One region of the Bradyrhizobium sp. BRP20 genome, then DNA from elsewhere that is predicted to be linked to it. Evidence: riboswitches for the same ligand, from Rfam matches in the RefSeq annotation. Region 1 holds a riboswitch; each other region holds the start of a gene.
What was found. Region 1 has a riboswitch for cobalamin ahead of I6F33_RS20085 (TonB-dependent receptor). Riboswitches for the same ligand answer to the same signal wherever they lie in the genome.
Positions count from the first base shown of each region.

Region 2: linked by a shared signal. The riboswitch ahead of metE (5-methyltetrahydropteroyltriglutamate--homocysteine S-methyltransferase) and the one ahead of I6F33_RS20085 (TonB-dependent receptor) in region 1 are both predicted to bind cobalamin.
Region 3: linked by a shared signal. The riboswitch ahead of I6F33_RS30780 (ribonucleoside-diphosphate reductase subunit alpha) and the one ahead of I6F33_RS20085 (TonB-dependent receptor) in region 1 are both predicted to bind cobalamin.

Region 1 covers NZ_JADYVY010000008.1:88,143-96,009, reverse strand. The annotation lists gene cobF (precorrin-6A synthase (deacetylating)) at 1-110, shown strand, start outside; gene cobT (nicotinate-nucleotide--dimethylbenzimidazole phosphoribosyltransferase) at 116-1,168, shown strand; gene I6F33_RS20090 (histidine phosphatase family protein) at 1,175-1,747, opposite strand; cobalamin riboswitch at 1,820-2,022, shown strand; gene I6F33_RS20085 (TonB-dependent receptor) at 2,135-4,492, shown strand; gene I6F33_RS20080 (PepSY domain-containing protein) at 4,505-5,941, shown strand; gene I6F33_RS20075 (hydantoinase/oxoprolinase family protein) at 6,405-7,867, shown strand, end outside.
Region 2 covers NZ_JADYVY010000018.1:39,127-46,993, reverse strand. The annotation lists gene I6F33_RS31035 (carbonic anhydrase) at 1-483, opposite strand, end outside; gene I6F33_RS31030 (thermonuclease family protein) at 494-1,246, opposite strand; gene I6F33_RS31025 (nodulate formation efficiency C protein) at 2,986-3,768, opposite strand; cobalamin riboswitch at 4,776-4,979, shown strand; gene metE (5-methyltetrahydropteroyltriglutamate--homocysteine S-methyltransferase) at 5,082-7,427, shown strand.
Region 3 covers NZ_JADYVY010000017.1:108,099-115,965, forward strand. The annotation lists gene I6F33_RS30765 (ISAs1 family transposase) at 1-871, shown strand, start outside; gene I6F33_RS30770 (N-acetyltransferase) at 2,063-2,704, shown strand; partial or broken gene I6F33_RS30775 (IS5/IS1182 family transposase) at 3,135-3,281, shown strand; cobalamin riboswitch at 3,407-3,561, shown strand; gene I6F33_RS30780 (ribonucleoside-diphosphate reductase subunit alpha) at 3,665-5,608, shown strand; gene I6F33_RS30785 (ribonucleotide-diphosphate reductase subunit beta) at 5,599-6,672, shown strand; gene I6F33_RS30790 (outer membrane protein) at 7,851-7,867, opposite strand, start outside.

The DNA of each region.
Region 1 (7,867 bases):
TGTCCGGCGCGCTGGCTGAACTGGGCGCGCGCATTGCCGCCGTGCGGCAGGACGCACGCGAGCGGCACGGCTGGATCATGGACAGCTACATCATCAAACGCAGGCGTTGAGCAGCATGCTTCCCGAATGGGTTACCCAGAACTGCCCCGAGGTCTCCGCTGTTCATCGCGAGGCGGCCATTGCGCGGCAGGCGCAACTGACGAAGCCGACCGGCGCGCTCGGCCGGCTCGAGCAGCTCGCAATCGAGCTTGCGGGCCTGCAGGCCACCGAGCAACCGCGCGCCGCGCGGGTGCCGATCATCATCTTCGCCGGCGACCACGGCATCGTCGCGCAGGGCGTGTCGGCCTATCCGCAAGCCGTCACCATCGCGATGATGGCGAATTTTGCTGCCGGTGGCGCCGCGATCTCGGTGCTGGCGCGCGAGCTGGGTTCGAGCCTCGAGGTGGTCGACGCCGGCACGCTGGCCGAGGCGCAGATCGCGGGAATCGTCACCGACAAGCCGCGCAGCGGCACCCGCGATTTCAGTGTCGAGGCTGCGCTCACGCCCACGGAATTGGCCTTCGCCTTCGAGGCCGGGCAGCGCGCGGTGGTGCGCGCCGAGGCCGGCCGGCCTGATCTCTTGATCTTCGGCGAGATGGGGATCGGCAACACCACGACCTCAGCTGCGATTGCTGCGAGCCTGCTCGGTGTGAGTGCCGACGAGATCGCGGGCAGCGGCACCGGCGTCGATGCGTTGGGCCGCGCGCACAAGGTGCGGGTGATCGATGCGGCGATCGCGCATCACGGCGTTGCGGGGGCGTCACCCGAAAAAATCCTGTGCGCTGTAGGCGGCCTCGAGATCGCGGCGATCTCGGGGGCGATCGTTGCGGCTGCGCAACGCCGCATTCCCGTGTTGCTCGACGGCTTCATCGTCTCGGTGGCGGCGCTGGCAGCAGTGCGCCTCAACCCGTCCTGCCAGCCGTTCCTGTTGCCCTCGCATCAATCGGCGGAGCAGGGACATCGGCTGGTGTTGCGCGCGCTGAACGTGCAGCCGCTGATCAGCCTCGATCTCAGGCTCGGCGAAGGATCGGGGGCCGCGATCGCGCTGCCGCTGGTCCGCTCGGCCTGCGCGCTTCACAATGGCATGGCGACGTTCGCGCAGGCCAATGTGCCGGATCGGTCGTCTTGATGCGGCTCAAGCCACGCGCTGGTTGACCGACACGACGCGCCAATCGCCCGCCAGCCGGTCGATCCGAGTCAGCGACAGCGGATCGACGACGAAGCGCAGCGCGGCTTCCGGTGTGAGATCGAGCGCGATGCAGAGCGCGGCCCGAATGGTGCCGGAATGGACGACTAGTGCCGCGGGGCCTGCGCCAATCTGCGACAGGCCGAGGCGGACGCGGGCGACCTGATCCGCAAAGCTTTCGCCGTTCGGCGGCCGTCCGTGCGCGGGATCGCGCCAGACCTGCGCGTAGGCCTCGCCGCCGGTCCCGGCGAGCTCGTCATGCCGATGGCCGGTCCAATCGCCGAAATCCTGCTCTCCGAATTCGCTGACCAGCTCCGGTTCGAGTCCCAGGGCGCGCGCCGTCTCGACCGTGCGCCGCGATGGGCTGGCATAGCCGGCGACATCCGCGGGCAAGAGGCGCCTCAGGGCCGCCAATGCAGCGTGATCGCCGAGGTCGGCCCGCGCATCGGCCGCATGGATCGTCCCGGGCACGCCCGCGACGGCCGCATGCCTGATCAACCAGAGGAAGGTCTCGCCTTCCATGCTCATCTCCAAGGAAGTTGGTTGCTGTGGCCCCAACGCCGCAACTGGCACATTGACTCTGTCTTGGTGGTAATCCTAGATGCTCACGACGGTTTTCCCGAGAGGGAATGAAAAGGGAATGCGGTGCGGGGAAAATGTCCCCAATGCCGCGGCTGCCCCCGCAACTGTAAGCGGTGAATCCTTCGTCACGAGCCACTGGGTCCTCGGTCCCGGGAAGGCGACGAAGCGGTCACGACCCGCGAGCCAGGAGACCTGCCGTCAGCCGTGGTCACACGCGAAGATGTCGGTCGGGGAGTACAGACATTCGGCTTCATCGGACGGCTAAGGCCGAAGGTGAAACCTCGTTCGCTGTGACGTGCCACTGACGTCATACCGAGGTTTTCACCTGTGTCTTCCATCCGTATCGCACGACCGCGCCGCGTCCTGCTGGTTTCCGCCGCGTTCACGTCCTTTGCCGCTCTTGGTCCGCCTGCCGCTCTGGCGCAGCAGGCCCGAGAGCCGCTGCCGCCCATCGAGGTGTCGCCCGCCCAGGCCCGCAAGCCGGCCAAACCGGCAGCAGGAACGGCGCAGAGCGCGCGCCGCGCGGCAGCGCGCAGGCCGGCGGCTGTATCCGCAGCGCCAAGACCCGTCACGCCGGATTCGACGCCGCAAACGCCGCTCAACTCCAACGCCGTTGCCGAAAGCGCCTCGCGGCTCGGCCTGACGGTGCGGCAGACGCCCGCGACCGTCGAAGTTGTCTCCGCCGAAACCATGCGCGAGCAGGGCTATCGCACCGTGTCCGAGGTGGCGCAGGGCGCCGCCGGCGTCACCTCCGGCGACAACCCCGCCGAACCTTCCGCCTTCTCGATGCGCGGCTTCACCAACAGCCAGATCAACACGCTCTACAACGGCATCAAGATCGGTCCGCAGAACATGACCTCGCGGATCGTGGATACCGCCAATCTGGAGGCGGTGGAATTCCTCAAGGGCCCGGCCTCGCTGATCTCGGGCGAGGGCGCCGCGGGCGGTGTCATCAACTTCGTCACCAAGCAGCCCCACACCGGAGCTGTCCGCAACGAGGCCGATTTCTCCTGGGACTCGCTGAATTCGTTCCGTGCCCATTACGGCTCCGGCGGCAGCACCAATGTGCAGGGCCTGGACTATCGCTTCGACATCAGCCGTTCCGCCCTCAACGGCTTTGCCGATGACACCAATGTCAAGACGTTCGGCACGTCCGGCCAGCTCAACTACCGTGTTTCCGACAGCCTCAGGATCTGGGGTGCGGTCGAATATCGCGAAGACCGCTCGAAGGCCTATTGGGGCGCGCCGCTGGTGCCGATCACCTTCAGCGGCTCGCATGCGACGACGGGGATCGTCTCCGGCAATTACGTCTCGAATTACAACGGAACCAATCTCGGTGCCGTCACCATCGACGACCGCACCTTCAACACCAATTACAACGTTCTCGATAACCGCAACGTGGCGCAGGAAGTGTGGCTGCGTGGCGGCTTCGAGCTGAAGCTCGCGCCTGACCTCACGCTGAAAAGTCAGGCCTATGGCTATGGCGCGGAACGGACCTGGTTCAATAACGAGATCGAGGCGTTCAATTCCACCACGAACCTGGTCGATCGCGAGCGTTTCTATGTCGCCCACAGTCAGCGACTGGTCGGCAACATCACCGACCTGATCTGGGACACAAATATTGCGGGCTTCGACAATCGGCTCGTGACGACGCTGTCGTCGAGCTATCTCGATTTCGTCAGGCCCGGCGCGGCAAACTTTCCCGGCGATTCCGTCTCGCTGGTCGACCCCAACCGCGGCTTCTACGGCCTGCTCACGACACAGCAGCAGACCGCGCGCATCGACAACGAGGCGCTGTCATTCGAGGACAGGCTCAAGCTGACGCGCAGCTTCGCGCTGATCGGCGGCCTCCGCGTCGAGCATATCGGGCTCGACCGCAATTCGACCGACCAGAACGGGATCGTGAAGGCGGGCTTTCCATTCACGAAAGACTGGGCACCGGTCACGGGGCGCATCGGCTACACCTGGGAGGCCGTTCCCGGCCTCACCTTCTTCAGCCAATACGCCACCGGCGCCGACGTCGCAGCCAACAACATCTTCCTGCTCTCGCCCACCCAGCCGCTCGATCTGACCACCGCGCGCACCTATGAGACCGGTGTCAAGCACCTGTTCTGGGACAATCGGGCGGAGTGGTCGTTCTCGGCCTATGACATCCTGCGCAAGAACGTCTATGCGGCCGCCGGCGGCATGCAACTCAACATCGCCGGACGACAGGAGTCGAAAGGCGTCGAGCTTGCCGCCTCGATACGCCCGATCGAGCCGCTGCGGCTGTGGGGCAACATCGCCTATGTCGATGCGCGCTATGCCGACTACAATTTTGCCGGCGGCTCGTTCTCCGGCAACACGCCGCCAAACGTGCCGCGTATCGTCGCCAATGCCGGCGCGTCGTATCGCTTCTTCACACCATGGCCGGTGGAGCTTGGCATCACCGGCCGTCATGTCGGCGACCGCTACAACACCGACGCCAACGTCGTGACGATGAAGGCTTACACCGTGGCCGACGTCTACGCCTTCGTCGACATCCCCAAGACGGCGTTCAATGCGGTCGACCAGGCCCGCCTGACCTTCCGTGTCCGCAACATCACTGATAAGCGCTACGCGATCTGGGGCGATCCGTTCTATCCGGACCAGATCCTCCTGGGCGCGCCGCGCACCTATGAAATATCGGCCGCGTTCAAATGGTGAGGCCCTGAGCGCATGATGGGCGCGATCGTCCTCACGCATCGCTGGCTCGGCATCGCGTTCTGCCTGCTGTTCGCGATGTGGTTCGCGAGCGGGATCGTCATGCACTTCGTCCCGTTTCCGTCGCTGACGGAAGCGGAGCGATTTGCCGGACTTGTGCCGGTCGATCGCGACGGGACGAGGATCTCGGTCGCGGACGCCGTTGCGGCGAGCGGGATTGCCGATGCCACGCGTGTTCGGCTGATCCAGCGGAGCGATGGACCGGTCTACGTCGTCTCGGGCTCCGCAGGTTCGCGAGCGGTTCGCGCCTCCGATGGAGGAGACGCGTCGGTGACATCAGCCGATGTCGCGCTCACCATCGTGCAAGCTTATTCACGTCAGCGCGGGCTCGACGCGCCGCGCGCCGCGATCGTCGCGCGGTCGGACTACGATCAATGGAGCGTGCCGAACGGTTTTGATCGGCATCGCCCCTTGTCTCGCGCCGCTCTCGGCGATGCCCCTGGAACGGAGGTCTACGTTTCGTCGCTGACCGGCGAAGTCGTCCTGGATACGACGCGCAGCGAGCGCGCGTGGAACTGGGCCGGCAGCGTGCTGCACTGGATCTATCCGACAATTCTGCGCAGCAGCTGGGCGCTGTGGGATGGCGTGGTCTGGACGCTGTCGCTGCTGGCCCTAATCGCGGCATTGCTTGGTGCGGTGCTCGGAATCGTGCGTGTGAAGATATGGGGACGCCAGCTCTCGTCGCCCTATCGTGGCTGGCACGCCCTGCATCACATCATCGGTCTCGTCGCGACCGTGTTCGTGCTGAGCTGGATCTTCAGCGGCTGGCTGTCGATGGATCACGGCCGCCTGTTCTCGCGCGGGCAACTGACTCCGACAGAGGCCGGCGTGGTCGATGCCGCCCCGGATTGGCGAGACGCGTCGTCGCTCGATCCGCAGCCAATATCGCCGTTGGCCCGCGAGGTCGAATGGTTCGCCTTCAACGGCCATGTCTATCGGCGCGACCGGGTTGGTCTCGGCCGTCAGGCGTTGATCAGGGCAGGGGACGCGCCGCGCGATGGACCGGCGTCATACCTGGATAGGCAGGACATCGGCGACCTGATGGCGCGCCTTGGCACCGGCTGTGCCGCACCGTTCCTGCTCGCCGGCAACGACGACTATCCGGCGCAATCCGCACTTCCGGGGGGCCCCGTCTACCGGACGACCTGCGGCGATCTCTGGTTCGATGTCGATGCTGCCGATGGCAAGCTGCTGCAAAGACTGGACCGGTCGCGCCGCGCCTATCGCTGGCTTTACAGTGCGCTGCACACGCTTGATTTCCCGATTCTGCTGGCTCATGCGCGGCTGCGTGACGCTCTCATTGTCGGGCTCTGTACGCTCGGGCTGATGTTCTCCATCACAGGCATCGTCATCGGCTGGCGGCGCTTGCGAGCACGGCTGGCGAGCGCATAGCCAGTCGCGAAATCTCCGTACCCGGCGCGACCCGTTCGGCGCGCCGGGTTATCCACCAGCGGCCGGTGATGTCCTCGCTTACCGACCGTACAATAAAGAGAGGCTGAGCCGACCTGCGTGCATAGCTCTTGGTCAGTGCTGTCTCCCGCACCGCCGACCGATCGCCTGCAAAGTAGACAAACGGCCTTGTGCGATCCGATTGCAGTGCAACGGGCGCTTCTATTTGCCTCGAAGAATCCAAGGGTGCGCTGCACATTTTGACTTCGCGGCCTTCTGCTCTCTGCGCGAGCAGCGCTGCACGGAAACGTGCAGCCGATGCTGCGCCGCGCAAGGCCGGTGGCTTGCTAGCGCTTTGGTTTGCGACAACTCTGACCCTATCCCGCGGCCATCGCTCTGTCGCACGCTCGCACGTGATGGCATGACAGGGAATGATGATGAACGTCACGCGTAGCTGATTGTGCAGATGAGCGATCCCGGCAATCATTGGGAGGTCGGCACCGATATCGGTGGCACCTTCACCGACATCATCGCGATCCGGCGCGATTCCGCGGAAGCGCGAATTGCGAAGGTGCCGTCGCGCCCCGACGCACCGGTGCAAGCGATGCTGGAGGCGATCGAGGCGGTCGGCCTGCGCAAGAGCGAGGTGAAGCGCTTCGTCCACGGCACCACGCGCGTGACCAACGCGATCGTCGAGAACCGGCTGCCGAAGGTGGCGCTGGTCGCGACCGAAGGCTTTGCCGACGTGCTCGAGATCGCGCGCTATCGCCGCCGAGACCTCTACCGGCTCGACATTCCGCCGAAATCGCCGCCTCTGGTGCCGCCTGAACGCTGCTTTGGGCTCGCCGAGCGCCTCGATCATGAGGGGCGGGTGCTGAAGGCGCTCGAGGAAGCGGAGGTCGAACGCCTGGTGGCGTGGCTGAAGGGGACCGGCGTGCAGAGCGTCGCAGTCGCGCTCCTTCACGCTTATGCCAATCCGGTGCATGAAAAGATGCTGGGCGAGCGGCTCAAGGATGTGGTCGCTCACGTCTCGCTCTCACACGAGGTCAACCCCGAGGCGCGCGAATATGAGCGAACCTCGGCGACCGTGTTCAACGCCGCCGCGATGCCGATCGCGGTGGAATATCTCAGCGAGCTGGAACAGCGGCTGCCGATCGGGCCCGGCCTGCAGGTGTTTCACTCCGCCGGCGCCATGGTGCCGATTTCGGCGGTGAAGCAGCGTCCGCTGGTGATGGCGATGTCGGGCCCGGCGGCCGGCGTCTCGGCGTCGGTCAGCATTGCGCGCCAGCTCGGCTGCGCGCGGATGCTGACCTTCGACATGGGCGGCACCACGACGGATGTGTGCCTGATCGTCGACGGCCAGGCCGAGATGACCGACGGCCGCATGCTCGGCGACAAGCCGCTGCGCCAGCCGATGCTCGCGGTGCACTCGATCGGTGCCGGCGGTGGATCGATCGTGCGCAACGGTCCCGGCGGGCTGACGGTCGGGCCGGAGAGCGCCGGTTCCGAGCCGGGCCCGGCCTGCTATGGCCGTGGCGGCACGGAGCCGACCATCACCGATGCCAATGCGGTGCTCGGCTATCTCAATCCTGAGACCAAGCTTGGCGACCGTATCGGCATCGACATCGCGGCCGCAAAGCGCGTCATCGCGCCGATTGCCCGCGCGCTCGGGCTGAGCCTGACGGAGACGGCGCTCGGCATCATCAAGGTCGCGAACGCGACCATGGCCCGCGCGCTCCGCCGCGTCACGGTCGAGCGCGGCATCGACGGGCGCGATTGCACGCTGCTGGCCTTCGGCGGCGGCGGCCCGATGCATGCCGCGGGCCTTGCCGATCTCTACGGCATTGCGGAGGTGGTCGTGCCCAGTGCCTCGAGCGCATTCTCGGCGCTGGGCTGCCTCACCGCCGATTTCAGCTTCCTGCAGCAGCA
Region 2 (7,867 bases), on a different contig from region 1:
GGCGTCTATCGCACCGCAATGATCGTGGCCAAGTACCAGGATCAGCGGCGTATTCAGCACGGCGACCGCATATTCCATACTGGCAAGCGTGTCATCGTTGGCGAAGTTGCCGGCGAGGCGGCAGACAAACAGATCACCGAGTCCGCTGCCGAAGACAAGTTCAGGCGCCACGCGAGAATCGGCGCAGCTCAGAACTGCGGCATATGGATTTTGCCCATCCACCAAAACAGAGCGCTCGCGCTTGAAATCGTCGCCTCGTGATACGCCATGGACATAACGATCGTTACCTTCCATCAGCCGCTTCAGGGCAGCATCCGGCGAGAGCAGGTTATCCGGCTTGGGCGGCGTTTTTGCTTCCTTCGCATCGACAATGTTGTTGTCAAGCCGCAGGCAAGCCGCCGAAACAGCGAACAGCAACAGCGAGCGGCGTGAAGGCGCGATCTTGGTCAGATAGGACATATTCGGATAATGGCCTGCATGCATGCATCTCACCTCATCGCGCGGCTTTGCGCCACCCGGTCGCTTCGGCTTCCGATTCGCTGCAGAGCCAGCGTTCACCGGACTTCTTCGTCATGTCGATTTGTTCGTAACCGAATTGCCCGGGCAAGTGATAAAGTCGCTCGCCGTTGTGGCCCACGGTGCCTTTTATCATACACTCTGACGAGGGCGGGTCCGATAGCAAAGCGGATCCGAGCAGGAGCTCCTGAGCGTCGATCGGAACCGAGCTCGCGCCGATGATGATCGTCCCCTTGTTGCGGCGACGCCAGTCCCAGGGCGCGATGAACGCCCCCGACCACAGCCCCGCATAGGCGTTGCTCGCCACAACCTCATAGATAACGTACGTATTGGCAGAAGGGGACGATAGTGCCCAGCCGGAGCGTACCATCCAGGCGTTCACGTCCTCGCCTTCGATGAAGCAACGGCCACGCGACCTGCCGTATTCATCAACTCCTGTGGTATGACAATCCCACGTTCGTCCGTTCGAATGCTTGATAAGCTCGTCGCGAGCAGCCACGCCGCAAGCCCATTTCCGGCCGTGGGCGTCGAGGCAAATCTGGTCAGTCTCAGGAGCGTCGATGTCTGAGAGCCGAAGCGTGGTTTTCTCGAGCTCGATCGTATTGCCGTCGAGGATGCGCGGAGGGCCGCTGAGCTTCGCCGCGCAGACCGGAGATGTGATGACAGCGAACAATGCGACCATCATTATGCGGTGTTTCATTCCGACAATAGCCTTTCGCTCTTGATTCATGTTCACGTGCGATCCGGCGCCGCGTTCGACGCTTAAACGCACTATGTCCGTTATCGGGCCGCATCTTTCGACGTTTGCTTTATGAAAGCTTGGCCCTCATTTCCAAGCTACGACCTGACGCTGCGTGAGGTTCAAGCGATTTCTTCCGGTGTGCGTATCGCGGTATCCTTCGAGCCTCGCCGGTCTCACTCAGTGGGCGCGCACTGCACCCTCTCTCGGCCTAAGGAGGAGATCCCCATCGCTCAGCCGCCAACTCGGCATGCGGGAGAAAGCCGAGCCTCGGAACGCTGTTTCTCACGCGATTGAAGAAGAAAAGCGCCTGTGAATTGTGACAGTCGAGTGGGAGTCAGGCGTGGAGGAGCAACCTGGCTATGCTTTGTGCCAACCCCCATCGGCAGACAGAAGGCGCTGCCAACGGTTTCGGCGAGAGCGATGACATTTTAAGTTCTTGCCACCGAAAGACCGACGTTCGAAAGAAATCTGGTCTCGCGTCCTATCTGAGATTTGGACGAAAGGCGCCACGGAGTCCAGCTCAACGCTCGCAGCGCAACTGAATCGGTATCGTTTGCGCAAACCGCAGAAAACCAGGAGCTCTCTTGAGAGCCAGCCGGGATGGTCGGGTAGTGCCGCGGCCCCGTTCGGAGAAGGCCCGGGTTTTTCATGACCCGGTCGGCGCGACTGGCGGCCGGCTCTTTCGTTGTACGCTTCCCCGTACTCTCGTGTGGAGAGTTACCCAGCAAGCCCGGCATGAGGGCATGCGTTTGCGCCAGGGAAATTTAAGGACAACCATGTGGAGCCGTGGCTTCTTCGTATACGCACCGGCGAGGGGTAAGCCGCCCGCGTGTTCGGACGATCGCGAGTGCCGTCCTGATGCCATTCGGTGCGAGGCGTCAATCCACAAATGGGTAGGCCCATCGCGGCATCCGAGCAGGTAGCTCTGGTGTGGTATGGCCGACTCAAGCTACACATCATTCTGAGCCACCTCACTACCCAATGGAAATGAAATGGTTTCAGCCCCCCGGGAATTGCCCGTCTCTTCTTACGCGCTTGAAGTGGATGGCCGACTCAGAGCTGAATTCGCAACCAAAGACGGCGCCAGGGCAGGTGGAGCAGAACTAAAGAAGCGTTTTCCCATGCTTCAAATCCGGATCTACGATGCGCAGACGAATGCGTGCGAGGAAATCTAGCGGGCGACTCAGTCCGGTCTTCGATGCCTCGCGCACGGCTCCGGCTCCTCGTTGAGGGCACTCGAAGGACCGGTGGTCAAGCCGGGGCCGCTAACACTGCCCCATTACCCTATTAACCGGTTTCGTCGCAGCAGTCGATCCCGCGTGCCACCTCGGCCTCGGAATGGTCACGCTCTTGCGGGTGCCAGTCAGTCGCGTGATGCGCGGTTCGCACGCCGGATGGCCCAGTCCCGTGAAGAATGGCGTAGAGAGCTGGTTCTCTCGCAAATGGTGTCCTTCCACTGCGTGGGGTGCGCCGAGGTCAAGCCGCTTCTCGCAAGGCGCACGCGCCGCTGAGCTCGACTCCTCGCAGAAAGAGTCGGAGGTAATCGTGCTGCCCCATTTTCTCGATGGCCGGCTGAAGGCCGCGGGAAAGCTCGCGACTGTTCAAGGTGTAAACACCGGTAAGTTTAGAGCTGATAGTCTTGCCGTTGCTCTGAGGCGTTCGGCCCTGCAGGAGCTACGGCGCGATCTTGCTCTGCGCGATCATTTACCGAGGCCTTTCGCTCCCTTCTAATCCTCCCGTTCCTTTGGCTCCATGCGAGCGAACCAGGAGCCAGGAGGAAAAGCCGCGATACGCTTGGCAAAGGAGGATTGCGGCTCCCAATCTTGTCCTTCACTCTTCTCGAAAGTGATGACCCCGTTGTATGTAAAATAGCGGGGCCCTGGGATATTACAGTTCACCACAAGCAAAACGCGCCACAGATCACCTTTCTCGGTCGGCTTGTCATTCTGCTTCGGCAAGTAGTCCACTCCAACAGGATCTACGATAGTGCAGCTGCCCTGCCGCAGAAGATCACCGAGCCGACCTTGCATGGTCGTCACAAAGTTGAAGTTGGCCGGGTCATGCAGAAAGCCAACATTTGCGTCCCTTTCGCCATCCTTGACTTCACTGGCGATCAACGAGAGCGCGAAGGCGCGCCAGCCCAATTCCATTGGCTTCGCATAGGACGACGCAAGTTCAATCGTCCCGTCGAGCGCGGCCTTCCAGGTGATAACGTACTCTTCGTCTGATTTATCATCCCGGTGCCTGGTCCAAGAAACAAAAACATATTCATTTTGGTCAAGTTCAGCGACGCCCCACATCCGAGGGACGAACTGTGCCACCTTCGAGACGTTGGAGATAACTTGTTCTATTGTCTCACCGTCTTGCGCTCGCCACGTTGACTTGACTCTTTCGACAAGGGGGCTGTCGTTAGCGCGAACAGTGTTGCTCGTCGCAGCCAGCCCGGCCAGGCAGATCAGGGATCGACTGAGCCAAAGCCATAGCGCGCGTCTTCCTGACGTTTTCTTCATAACCGTCGGCCTATCCGGTCTCATCCACACGCAATTCTAGAGCGGGCAACCTTCAACCTGTTATGCGCGAGCGCAAGAAGTTAGCGGCGACGCGACGGGGCGACCACTGGTTTTCCCGTGCGAGCAGGCGCTCCCCTCTATGTCACGCGCCGCTAACTTCACTGCCACCGACAGCCTCAATTTGCTGTGCTGGACATGCCCAGCAGGAGGACTGGGCATGCAGAGGACGTGCATTCTTCGTGCCAGATAATAGACGGCAATTCGCACCGGTTTTGCGTCCTCTTTGTCGACTTTCCGACTGGCGCATGTCTCGATGTTTCCGTTCAACCTCTCCAGCGCGGCTTATGCATCCCGTCACGCACCGGATGTTCGACGACACAGCGGAACGCCTCGGTGCCAAGTTCCTGATGAGAAGTGGCAGCACGTTTGCCGTCATTGAACCGTGTGGTTCGGTTATCGTTGCCGGAATGTGGGCTTTCGATCTCTGCCATGCCTTCGGGCACTTTCGGCCAAGGGGCCATGGCGCGTTTGGCGCTCCTTTCGAGACGTGCGGCGCTCCGGAGGTCGAGAACAGCCTCAGGCAGCGCGCTTTGTACTCGATGGCGAACGGCGCCAAGCCGATCTTCGCCGAGCATTTGGGGTGTGGCTGGCACCGCAAATCAAAGGTGCTGCCCGGGTATGTTGCTGGCTTAGCCAGGTGTCTTGGGCCTATTCAACACGGATCTGTTGGTCGAGAAGGTGGCTGGATGGCGCACGTGCTCGAACCGCTGGGAAGCCGGGACTGGCGACAAATGCGTTCTGCTCGAGGCAGCAATCCCGACCGCACAAGCCGCATTTGTCCCTTCCACCGATCTGCCATGCGCCCTGCGATGCTCATTGCGATATCGCTGATTGGAGGGCACTTCTACATCAGCTCAATGGTAGAGATGCACGGTCATTCGCGTAGCAGATGTCGCAGCATCAGCTTGAGACATAATCTGAGAGGTTGACGGAAGACTTCTCTTGCCGATAATCCAAGTCGTCGAGGTTCTCCGGTTTCCATTTGATCCGGAGCTAAGAGGGAAGCCGGTGAATATGCCGGCGCTGCCCCCGCAACTGTGAGCGGCGAGCCGCTGTCCAACGATGTCACTGAAGCCTGCGCGGCTTCGGGAAGGCCGGACAGCAGCGATGACCTGCGAGCCAGGAGACCTGCCCCGACACTATATTCGTCCACGGGCGGGGTGTCCCGGTGGTGCGCCAAGCAGCCGTCGCACCGCGCGACTTCCGCTGCCTGCGTCCGCCATGGCCTTTGCCCCCAACATGGGGTTAACGCTATGTCTCTTCTCTCCCTTCCTGTTGCCACGCTCGGAACGCCACGCATCGGTCCAAGGCGCGAGCTCAAATTCGCTCTAGAAAGCTACTGGGCCGGAAAAAGCAGCGAACAGCAGTTGCTCGAGGACGCAGCTGGCCTGCGTGCCGCGAACTGGGCCCGTCAGAAATCTATCGGCGTCACGGTCATTCCATCGAACGATTTCTCGCTGTATGACCAGGTGCTCGACACAAGTGTCATGGTTGGCGCCATCCCGGAGATCTACGCCTCGAAAGCCGAATCCGTTTCGCTCAAGACGTACTTCGCCATGGCCCGCGGTTCACAATGCGACGACCAGGATGCGAGTTGCGGTCACGGACCGCGCGGATTTGGCGCACCCGCGCAGGAGATGACCAAGTGGTTCGACACCAACTATCACTATATGGTCCCCGAGTTTCACAGGGGACAGACTTTCAGGCTATGCTCTCGCAAGCCGATCGAGGAGTATGAGGAAGCCAAGGCCCTTGGCTTTCAGACCCGCCCCGTCCTGATCGGGCCGGTCACATTCCTAAAGCTCGGCAAGAGTCCCGATCCCACGTTCCAGCCACTCTCACTACTGGATGAACTGATACCGCCCTATATCGAGGTTATGCAGGAATTGGCCAAACGTGGGGCAAATTGGGTTCAGTTCGACGAGCCCAGCCTAGTTCTTGATCTGGATGAGGGGACGCGAAAATCTTTGCGACATGCCTATGACCGGCTCGCCAAGGAGGGGCCGGCGATCAAGATCATGGTTGCCAGCTATTTCGGCGACCTCGGCGACAATCTGGACACCGCCTTGAGCCTGCCAGTTGCCGGGCTGCACCTCGATCTGGTTCGAGCGCCACAGTTGTTGCACCAGATCATCGCTGGCGGCCGAAGTGATCTCGTCATGTCGCTCGGTGTCGTCGACGGTCGGAATGTATGGCGGTCGAATTTGTCGTCGCTGCGCCAGCGGCTCGAACCCGCGATTGCGAAGCTCGGCAAGGATCGTGTACAGATCGCCCCATCCTGCTCGCTGCTTCATGTGCCGGTCGATGTTGAACTCGAGACCGGGCTCGCTTCCGACGTCAAGAGCTGGCTTGCTTTCTCGGTCCAGAAGATGCGGGAGCTTGCGATCCTAGCGCGTGCACTCGCAGGCGACCAGAATGTTGCGTTAGCTCTTGCCGAGTCGGAAGGTGCCGCGACTGTTCGCCGGACTTCGCCGAAAATCCGTGATGCCAATGTCGCTGTCCGGATGAGAGCGATCGACCAGACCATGTGTCGGCGCGCGAGCCCATTTGCCCGTCGGGCCGAGATCCAAAGCAATCGATTCGGACTACCGGCTTTTCCTACCACGACGATCGGATCATTTCCGCAGACCACAGAGATCCGGAATGCCCGTGCGGCGCATGCGCGAGGTGCGATAAGCGACGAGCAATACGACAAGTTCCTCAAGGAGGAGACTGCGCGCGCCGTACGTTGGCAGGAGGACATCGGTCTTGACGTCCTCGTGCACGGCGAGTTTGAGCGCAATGACATGGTGCAGTACTTCGGCGAGCAACTCGCCGGCTTCGTATTTACCAAGAGCGGATGGGTGCAGTCCTACGGCTCGCGCTGCGTCAGGCCACCGATCCTGTTTGGCGATGTAGCACGGCCGAAGCCTATCACCGTGGACTGGTGGCGCTACGCGCAATCACTAACAAGGAAGCCGATGAAAGCGATGTTGACCGGACCGGTGACGATCTTGAACTGGTCCTTTGTTCGTGATGATATTCCCAGAAGCGAGGTCTGCCGCCAGATTGCGCTCGCGATCCGAGACGAAGTCCGCGATCTCGAGAATGCTGGTGCGACCATGATCCAGATCGACGAAGCTGCAGTCCGCGAAGGATTGCCGTTGCGTCGATCGGAGTGGGCGGCTTATCTCGACTGGGCCGTCGATTGCTTCCGCATCTGTTCATCGGGCGTCGCCGATCAAACGCAAATTCATACGCATATGTGCTACTCGGAGTTCAACGACATCATTGGTGCGATCGCTGCAATGGACGCGGATGTCATCTCGATCGAGACATCGCGCTCGAAAATGGAACTACTCGACGCGTTCAGGAACTACGAATATCCAAATCAGATCGGGCCGGGCGTGTACGACATCCACTCTCCACGCGTTCCCGAGACAGGCGAAATGAAGGAGCTGATGGTGTTGGCTCGGACGCGGCTGCAGGATTCGCAGCTCTGGATCAATCCAGACTGCGGCCTGAAGACGCGCAAATGGGAGGAGGTTCGGCCAGCACTAGCGAACATGGTCGCTGCCGCCCGCGAACTGCGCGCTGCATTCGATCCGCGAGGCCGTTGATCCGGGCTTCGGTCTCTTTTCGACAAAGCTGATCCGCTTGTGGTCATTTGCGCGGGAGCCTTAGGAACATAAAAAATGCCCCGCCCCGCTTAGCGGGCCGGGCGAAAGTCTGGGAGGAGCGACGCTGACGCATTCGCGCGGACTTCCATCGGCGAAGCCGCCAGTTCGATCACGGCGAGGACATTCGCCGAAAATCTGAGCCGAGTTGAAGCACAAGCTCAGCGTAGCTCAATTATGCCGTGGTATGCGACCGTATAGCCTGAGAGTTAGAATCTACACCAAGGTTTGTCGCTCATGAGCACGTCGGCACGATTACGATAGCAGCGAGGGGGCATGCCGGGCGGTCGCCGCAGGACACCAACAGCAAACTCGGTGCGCTTTCCTGCCTGGAGCCTTATGTTCGATTAGGGCGACGTAAGCCCGGCTCCATGGATCTCGCA
Region 3 (7,867 bases), on a different contig from region 1:
CAGCACCGTTTTCCGCGCGCTGGACCCGAAGGGGCTGGAAGCCGTTTTGCGTAAGTTCAGCAAGGGCTTCGGCATCAAGGGCGTGGTCAGTATTGACGGGAAGGCCTTGCGAGGAGCCTTCACTCGTGGCCGGCGAGCCACGCCGCTTCATATGGTCAACGTCTGGGCGGCCGGCACGCGCATGGCGCTGGCTCAGGGAAAGGCTCCCAACCGCAACGAGGTTGCCGGCGTTCTCAAAGTCCTGGCTCTGCTCGATCTGGACGGCGCTGTTGTCACCGCCGATGCCTTGCATTGCCGACCCGACACCGAGCGGGCTATCCGCAAGTGCAAGGTCCACTACGTGTTGGCGATCAAGAGCAATCGCGGCCGGCTGTTCAAGGCGGCGAAGGCGCTCGTCGACACCGCCCGGAAGCCCGCGCGGGCGAGCCAGCGGAGGACAACCGCCCACGGCCGCACCGAGCGTCGGCAGGCCATCGTTACCTCGGCACCGCAATTGGCGAAGCAATACGGCTTCCCAGCCATCGCTGCCGTTGGCCGCATCGACAGTTGGCGGGCCAATACCGGCAAAGCCGCCAAGCACACGGTACGATACTTTCTGGCATCGCGTCCGCTCCCTGCCAAGAAACTGCTTGAGGTCGTGCGTGCCCATTGGGGTATCGAGAATAACTTGCACTGGGTTCTCGACGTTCTGTTCGACGAGGACGCATGCCGCAGTCGCAAGGGCCATGCCGCCGAAAACCTCGCAGCTATCCGCAAGCTGGCCATCAATACACTGCAGGCGACACCAGGCCCCGTGCGCACCAGCCACAAAATGCTCGAAGCCAGATGGAATAATGACTTCCTTCTCAGCGCTCTTGCCCATATGCGATAGCCCTACCATTCTGGGGAGGTCTTCGCTACAATGCCTCCTGATATGCTGCCCCGGCGACTACAGTTTTCCAAGACAGAATGAAACAGCATGACTCACCACGTGGATCTCGGACCCGGTGTGGCAAGCATACCAGCGCCAAGAAATCTTCCAAACCGTTCCGATCAGGGAGTGAGTTGGAACAAGTCCTACGAAGCCATCAACGCTTGTGGCCAAAAACCTCTTTTACGAGAATTACTCACGCAACTACGTCAGCCTGCTGTCTTTCCCACTATGGCAAGGATCGCGGCGGATACAACTGACCTAGGCGTCAAGTTCGACGAGGGCACGACAGCAACGTTTTCGCTCGATAGAGCTAACGCCGTTGTGCGAGCGATCGACACGTCTGACGATCAATCAAGGCACGAAAGCTCTCGCGCGATCCCAAGTTGCGTTGTCCAGTAGGTCCACGGCGGCAGCGTCGTGGTATCCAGTCGCGTTGCCTTGATCCGACAATCGCGAATCGCGGCGATGATGCGCCGAGAGCTGTTGGACACAAGAACATCAAGGAGCGCAGACAACATGCGATAATTGGAAAGCCGCTGTACTACGCATATGACTCTCGCAGACGAAAGCTCTCTCTGCCGGTGGCCGCGGACACGACGTTGGCAATGGAGGTTTCGCACTTAGCATGTGTTTTGACCAAGAAACTTACGAGAACCACTCAATACGAGACGAGGTGATGATTCCTTGCCTAGTCTGGACCTCGACGCGCGACACCTGGCAAGCTGTTTGCTCGTGCCGGAGCCCGGTTCAGGCAGCCATCGCCCGATGTTCGCCATGCCCTGACTTCTTCGCACTTGCAATCTCAGAGGCGTCCTCATGTCATTCCCTTCGCGGACGGTTGCACCCGAACCGTGTCGACCTTGAGAACGTCGGAGCTTCCTTTGGGAAGGGCGGGGCGGGTTCCAGATAGGGCGTGGAAGCGCAGAAGCCCGCCAGGAATATGTAGATCCAAGCATTGCCGACCAAGGAGCCTTCGTCCGAAGTGGCCGTCAACGTCAGCCGTCTGAGACAGGCGGAGATCTCGGAAGGGAAACCAAATGCACCCGGCGGGTCCCCGTCGGTGCATCCATTCCGCTCACCGTCAGATGTGTCGATGCCATGCTCCTCCTTGGAAGGCCAATGCCAAAACAGAGCCCCGAAAACGACATCATGACAGAAGAATCAGATATCAGATCTGCGAACGCAAACATTCGTGCAAGCACTGTCTGGACCATTGTGCTCGGCTTTGCCGCGGATCCGTTGATGCGTTGGAGCTGGCCTGACCCAAGGCAATACCTTAGGAGCATGCCTCAGTTCATTGACGCCTGTGGGGGCCGAGCATTTGCACATGGCACAGCCTACGTCGCGGGAGAGATTCGTGGCGCGGCCCTGTGGCTGCCTCCCAACGTGCAGCAAGACGAGGAGGCATTGGATGCAATCATGGCGCTATCCCTGCGCCCGGAGATTACCGAGGATATGGCACACTTGCGGCGGAGAATGGCCGAACATCGTCCCCACGAGCCACATTGGTATCTGCCGCTCATTGCCGTCGATCCGAACTGGATCGGAAAAGGGCTTGGCACGTTGCTGATGAAATACGCCCTTCAACGATGCGATGAGAACGGCATTGTTGCCTACCTCGAAAGCTCGAACCCTGAAAACATTCCCTTTTACCAACGTCACGGCTTCAAGGTCGTTGGTGAGATACAACACGGTTCTTCGCCGCCGCTCACGCCAATGTTGCGAACGGCTTCATTCCCACCCAGCAAGGCCGCGCCGCCGGATCGGCTCGTCACCCAGACTCAAGCATAGCTCATCCCGTTAGGATTGATTGCCAATAACCTGACATGACCGCGTTCGGTCAGGACGGCTTATGTTCGCGGCCAGACAACTGAGCACGTGAGGCGGCTCGCCCGGCCTGCGAAAAGCATACGAATCGCCTCTTCGGCAAAGTTGGCACGTCTGATGTGAGAGCTGGCGGGGTCAAATCCACTAAGCGTGGGACATTGCCACGGGCGGCTGCATCGATTGCGGTCGGGCTCCAGACAATTTTTGATCTAAGGGCCACAGAAAGCGATGAATGGCGAGACGCGTATGGCTACCGAAACCCGATCCGGCCCAACTCAATTCGCGGACCGCGAACCGATCGATGCCAACATTCAGGATGTCCAGGGTTGCTGTTCCCCTGTTGGAGAATTTGCGACGCCACTTCCAAAGGCTTGAGCACATCTTGGCCGATCGCAGGCGCTCGGTCGTCGAGCGCACCTTTGCGTGGCTCGGCAGATGTCGGCATCTCTGCAAAGACTTCGAAGGTTCCGCCGCTACCGAGCTCGCCTGGCCGCTCGTCGCCCATCTGAGGCTCCTAACTCGCCGATTGGCCAGGCCTTGAGACATCTATGCTTTTTGAGTGAGGCTCTCAGGACAGGCGCTCGGCGAATTTCGAACCTCGACCTCGGGGCTGCTCCAACTGGTTAACTTGACTGTGCCGTCTTGACGAGTCTGGGCAACGGCTTCTATATGTGGTGTCGTCGTGGTTTTCAATTCGCATATATGGTGGCACGGAGTTAAGGGGAACCCATTGTGCCGGCAGCGGCTATTCCGAGGCATTAGCGCGACAGCGCTGGGAAGACCCGCGAGCCAGGAAACCTACCGCGACAGAACCCATGTCCTCGGGCGGGGTGCCCGGTGGGTCGCTTGCAGCCGGGGACATTGGCCGGGTCTCCTCGCAAGTCGTCCGCACGGTCCCAGCCCCCAAATATCACGGGGTTGCCGATGTCGGCGTCTTACGATTTCGATCAGTATGGTCATCTCATTGAGCTGCCGAGTGTGCGGCAGCCCTCAGCGCAGGCAAAGCCTACCACACCTGAACTGTGTCTTGTGCAGCCCCCAGCATTGCCGGCTCCCCTGCCGAGGCCCCCCGCGCGATCGCCAACTCCGTCTGACCTTTCGCTCGATCGGTCGCGCGACGACCTGCTGACCTCGTTTGGTAGGCTGACGCTGACCGACCGCTATCTGCTCGCCGGCGAAGGCCTCCAGGACATGTTCGCCCGAGTGTCTTGCGCCTTCGCGGACAATGTTGCGCATGCCCAACGTCTATATGATGCGATGTCTCGGCTGTGGTTCATGCCGGCCACACCGGTGCTCTCCAACGGCGGCACGACGCGCGGCCTTCCGATCTCGTGCTTCCTTAACTCAGTGTCGGACTCGCTCGAAGGCATCGTCGGCACCTGGAACGAGAACGTCTGGCTTGCTTCCAATGGCGGCGGCATCGGCACCTACTGGGGTAATGTTCGCTCAATCGGCGAGAAGGCGAGGGGCGGCGTCACCTCGGGCATCATCCCGTTCATCCACGTCACGGACGGCCTCACGCTGGCGATCAGCCAGGGCTCGTTGCGGCGCGGCTCGGCGGCGGTCTATCTCGATATCCACCATCCCGAGATCGAGGAGTTCCTCGAGATCCGCAAGGCGTCTGGTGACTTCAACCGCAAGAGCCTCAACCTACATCACAGCATCAACGTCACCGACGAGTTCATGTGTGCCGTGGGCGCCGGCACCGCATTCGCTCTGCGCAGCCCGAAGACTAACGAGGTTGTCCGCGAGATCGATGCCCGCCAGCTGTGGCAACGCATCCTTGAGAACCGGCTGCAGACCGGCGAGCCTTATCTCTTGTTCATCGACACCGTGAACCGTGCGCTCCCCAAGCACCAGCGCGAGCTCGGCCTCAAGGTCTCGACCTCCAACCTGTGCAGCGAGATTACCGTGTCGACCGGCATCGATCATCGCGGCGAGGAGCGCACCGCGGTGTGCTGCCTGTCGTCGCTCAACCTCGAGACCTGGGACCAGTGGAATGAGGAGCCCGGCTTCATCGAGGACGTCATGCGCTTCCTAGACAACGTGCTCACGCACTTCATCACGGTGGCGCCGGACGGAATGAAGCGTGCCCGCTACGCCGCCCTGCGCGAGCGCTCCGTTGGCCTCGGCGTCATGGGCTTCCACTCGTTTCTCCAGGCCAAGGGCATTCCAATGGAGGGTACCCTGGCCAAGTCATTCAATCTGAACATGTTCCGAAAACTTCGTCGCGATGCCGATGCGGCATCCGTGGCGCTCGCTCGCGAGCGTGGCCCGTGCCCGGATGCCCTGGAACGCGGCGTGATGGCGCGCTTCAGCCCCAAGATCGCAATCGCGCCGACCGCCTCGATCAGCATCATCTGCGGCGGCACCAGCGCCTGCACTGAGCCGATCCCGGCCAACATCTACACCCACAAGACGCTATCCGGCGCCATCTCGGTGCGCAATCCGCACCTCGCTAAGGTGCTGGCCGCGAAAGGCGCCGACACCTCGGCGACCTGGGAGTCGATCATCGCGCACGACGGATCGGTCGCCCATCTCGACGTCCTGTCGGAGCACGAGAAAGCGATCTTTCGCACCGCCTTCGAGATCGACCAGCGCTGGATCGTCGAGCTTGCCGCCGACCGCGCCGCGTTGATTTGCCAGAGCCAGTCGATCAACCTCTATCTGCCGGCCGACGTCGATAAGTGGGACCTCCACATGCTGCACTGGACGGCGTGGAAGCGTGGGGTGAAGAGCCTCTACTACTGTCGATCAAAGTCGATCTCGCGCGCGGCGTTCGCCGGCAAGATTGCCGGGGATGCAACGCCGACGCAGCAGCCGGCGCGGCAGCGCACCGACTATGAGGAGTGCCTCGCATGTCAGTGATCGATCTGTCGCGCGCCGATCCGCGCACGTTGATCGGCAAGGGACGCGTCGGCCTCCTTGACTCGACCGGCAGCTACGACGTCGATCGCTATGCCTGGGCTTACGAGTTCTGGAAGCGCCAGCAGCAGACCCACTGGATGGGCGAGGAGGTGCCGCTCGGCGCCGACCTCAACGACTGGGCTTCGGACCGCGTCACCGACAGCGAGCGCGCGCTGCTCACCCAGATCTTCCGTTTCTTCACTCAGTCGGACATCGAGGTCGGCGACAATTATTTCAAGCGGTACATTCCGCTCTTCCAGCCACTCACCGTCCAGATGATGATGGCCGCTTTCACTAACATGGAGACGGTTCATATCGACGCCTATGCCCTGCTGCTCAAGACGCTCGGTATGCCTAAGACCGAGTTCGAGGCATTCCGCGGCTATGCGCAGATGCGCGCCAAGGCGGACTACATGCACGAGTTCGGCGTCGACAGCGTGGCGGATGTCGCCCGTACCCTGGCGATGTTCGGCGCCTTCACCGAAGGCATGGCCTTGTTCGCCAGCTTCGCCATGCTGCTGAACTTCCCACGCCACAACAAGATGAACGGCATGGGACAGATCGTAAGCTGGTCAGTGCGCGACGAGAGTCTCCACTGCGAGGGCATCATCAAGCTATTTCACGAATGGCACCGCGAAACCGGCGCGGTGACGCGCTCCGTCCGCGACGACATTGTCGACGTCGCCAAGACCATGGTGAAGCTGGAGGAGAACTTCGTCGAGCTCGCCTTCGGTCTTGGCAAGATCGAGGGCATGCTGCCTGAGCATATCCACGCCTACGTCCGCTACGTCGCCGACTGGCGACTGGCCCAACTCCGGATTGCCCCGGTCTTCGGCTTCTTCGAGGCGAAGGAGGGCGGGTTCACCCAGCTCAAGGCGCATCCGCTGCCGTGGCTCGTCGAGATTCTCAATGGCGTCGAGCACGCCAATTTCTTCGAGCAGCGCGCCACGGAGTACTCCAAGGCGGCGAGCCGCGGCAGCTGGGACGGCGAAGACGGGGTGTGGGCGACTTTCGGCCGTATCTAGCCCATTTTATTCATGCTAGCGGCATTGACAGCGGCAGGCGCCGGTAGTCGTCGCCGTCACCCGCCAGCATGACAAAGGCATAGAACCGGACCTCCTCATCGTGGCGTCTTGATTGCAGCGCGACAAAACCGGACACACAGATGGTTTGTTGGGTTAAGCCGGTACATGCGCTCCATTGCTGATGGCGGCTAGGGTTTACAGTATTTCCGCAGGTCGGTGAGGTGGGTCTCATGAAGTAAATCAGCGCAACACGGCTACGCCCTTGAGCAGACGAATGTTCTCGATGATCGCCACGGCCGCCCCCCTCGTAGGGCTAGAGGGGATTACTATCACGCAATCGGAAGTTGTAAAGAGGGCAACCCTGTCAAAGGGGGGCATCTTCATTGCAGCCCGGTCGGATCAGGCAAACCGATTTGTTCTTCATCCCCCTTCGCGCTTGATTTCGTCGCCGACCCACTGACGGTCTTCCTCGGCCGTGGCTTCGCGGAGGTGATCTACTACGAGCAGACGCTGGCAATGCGGCTCGGATGACAGCCGCGTTTCTGTCCTAGCACAAGAGTTCCGCTTCAGCGCTGCCGATCCACCTCTGGAGATTTTGCATCCGCTCTCCGAGGCGCTCCCAATTGATCCGCGCCAGCGGGGGTTCGGCAGGCTGATCGGGCGCAGAGATCGGCAGCGACGATGACGCAAGCCATCACGTCGTCGACGTTATGTCCCACCCTCGCACGAGCGCCGCTTCGACCGCTCGTCGGCCTTTCGTCCGAGGTGGCCAGTGCGGCCGACCGGAACGATTGTAATCGATGACCTGTGTCTCCCTAAGCGAGGGCCGGGTTAACTACGACGGTCGACAAAACTATTTTTTGCCTCATCATTCTCCGACGGCCGAAAAGCCGACGGTGATGCAGGTGGAGGCACGGGTCCGGGAAATCGGCGCAGCCAGCCACTAAGCGGCTGGCGTTCGACCACGGCAGCACGCTTGAGTTCGCCGCGATCTTCGCCGTGGCGCTGCGTCATAACCAGATCAGCCAGATTCCTTTGAACCACGCCTAACCAGCTCGAGCCGATGTACCGACAAGAAGCCGATAGCGCCATTGATGCGAGTCCCTGTTGCCAAGGTTTCTATGCCGCGATGCGGCTCAGATATTGGTGCGAACCCGCGCCATTTTGGCGAAGATCGATCAATAGGTCGTGGCGA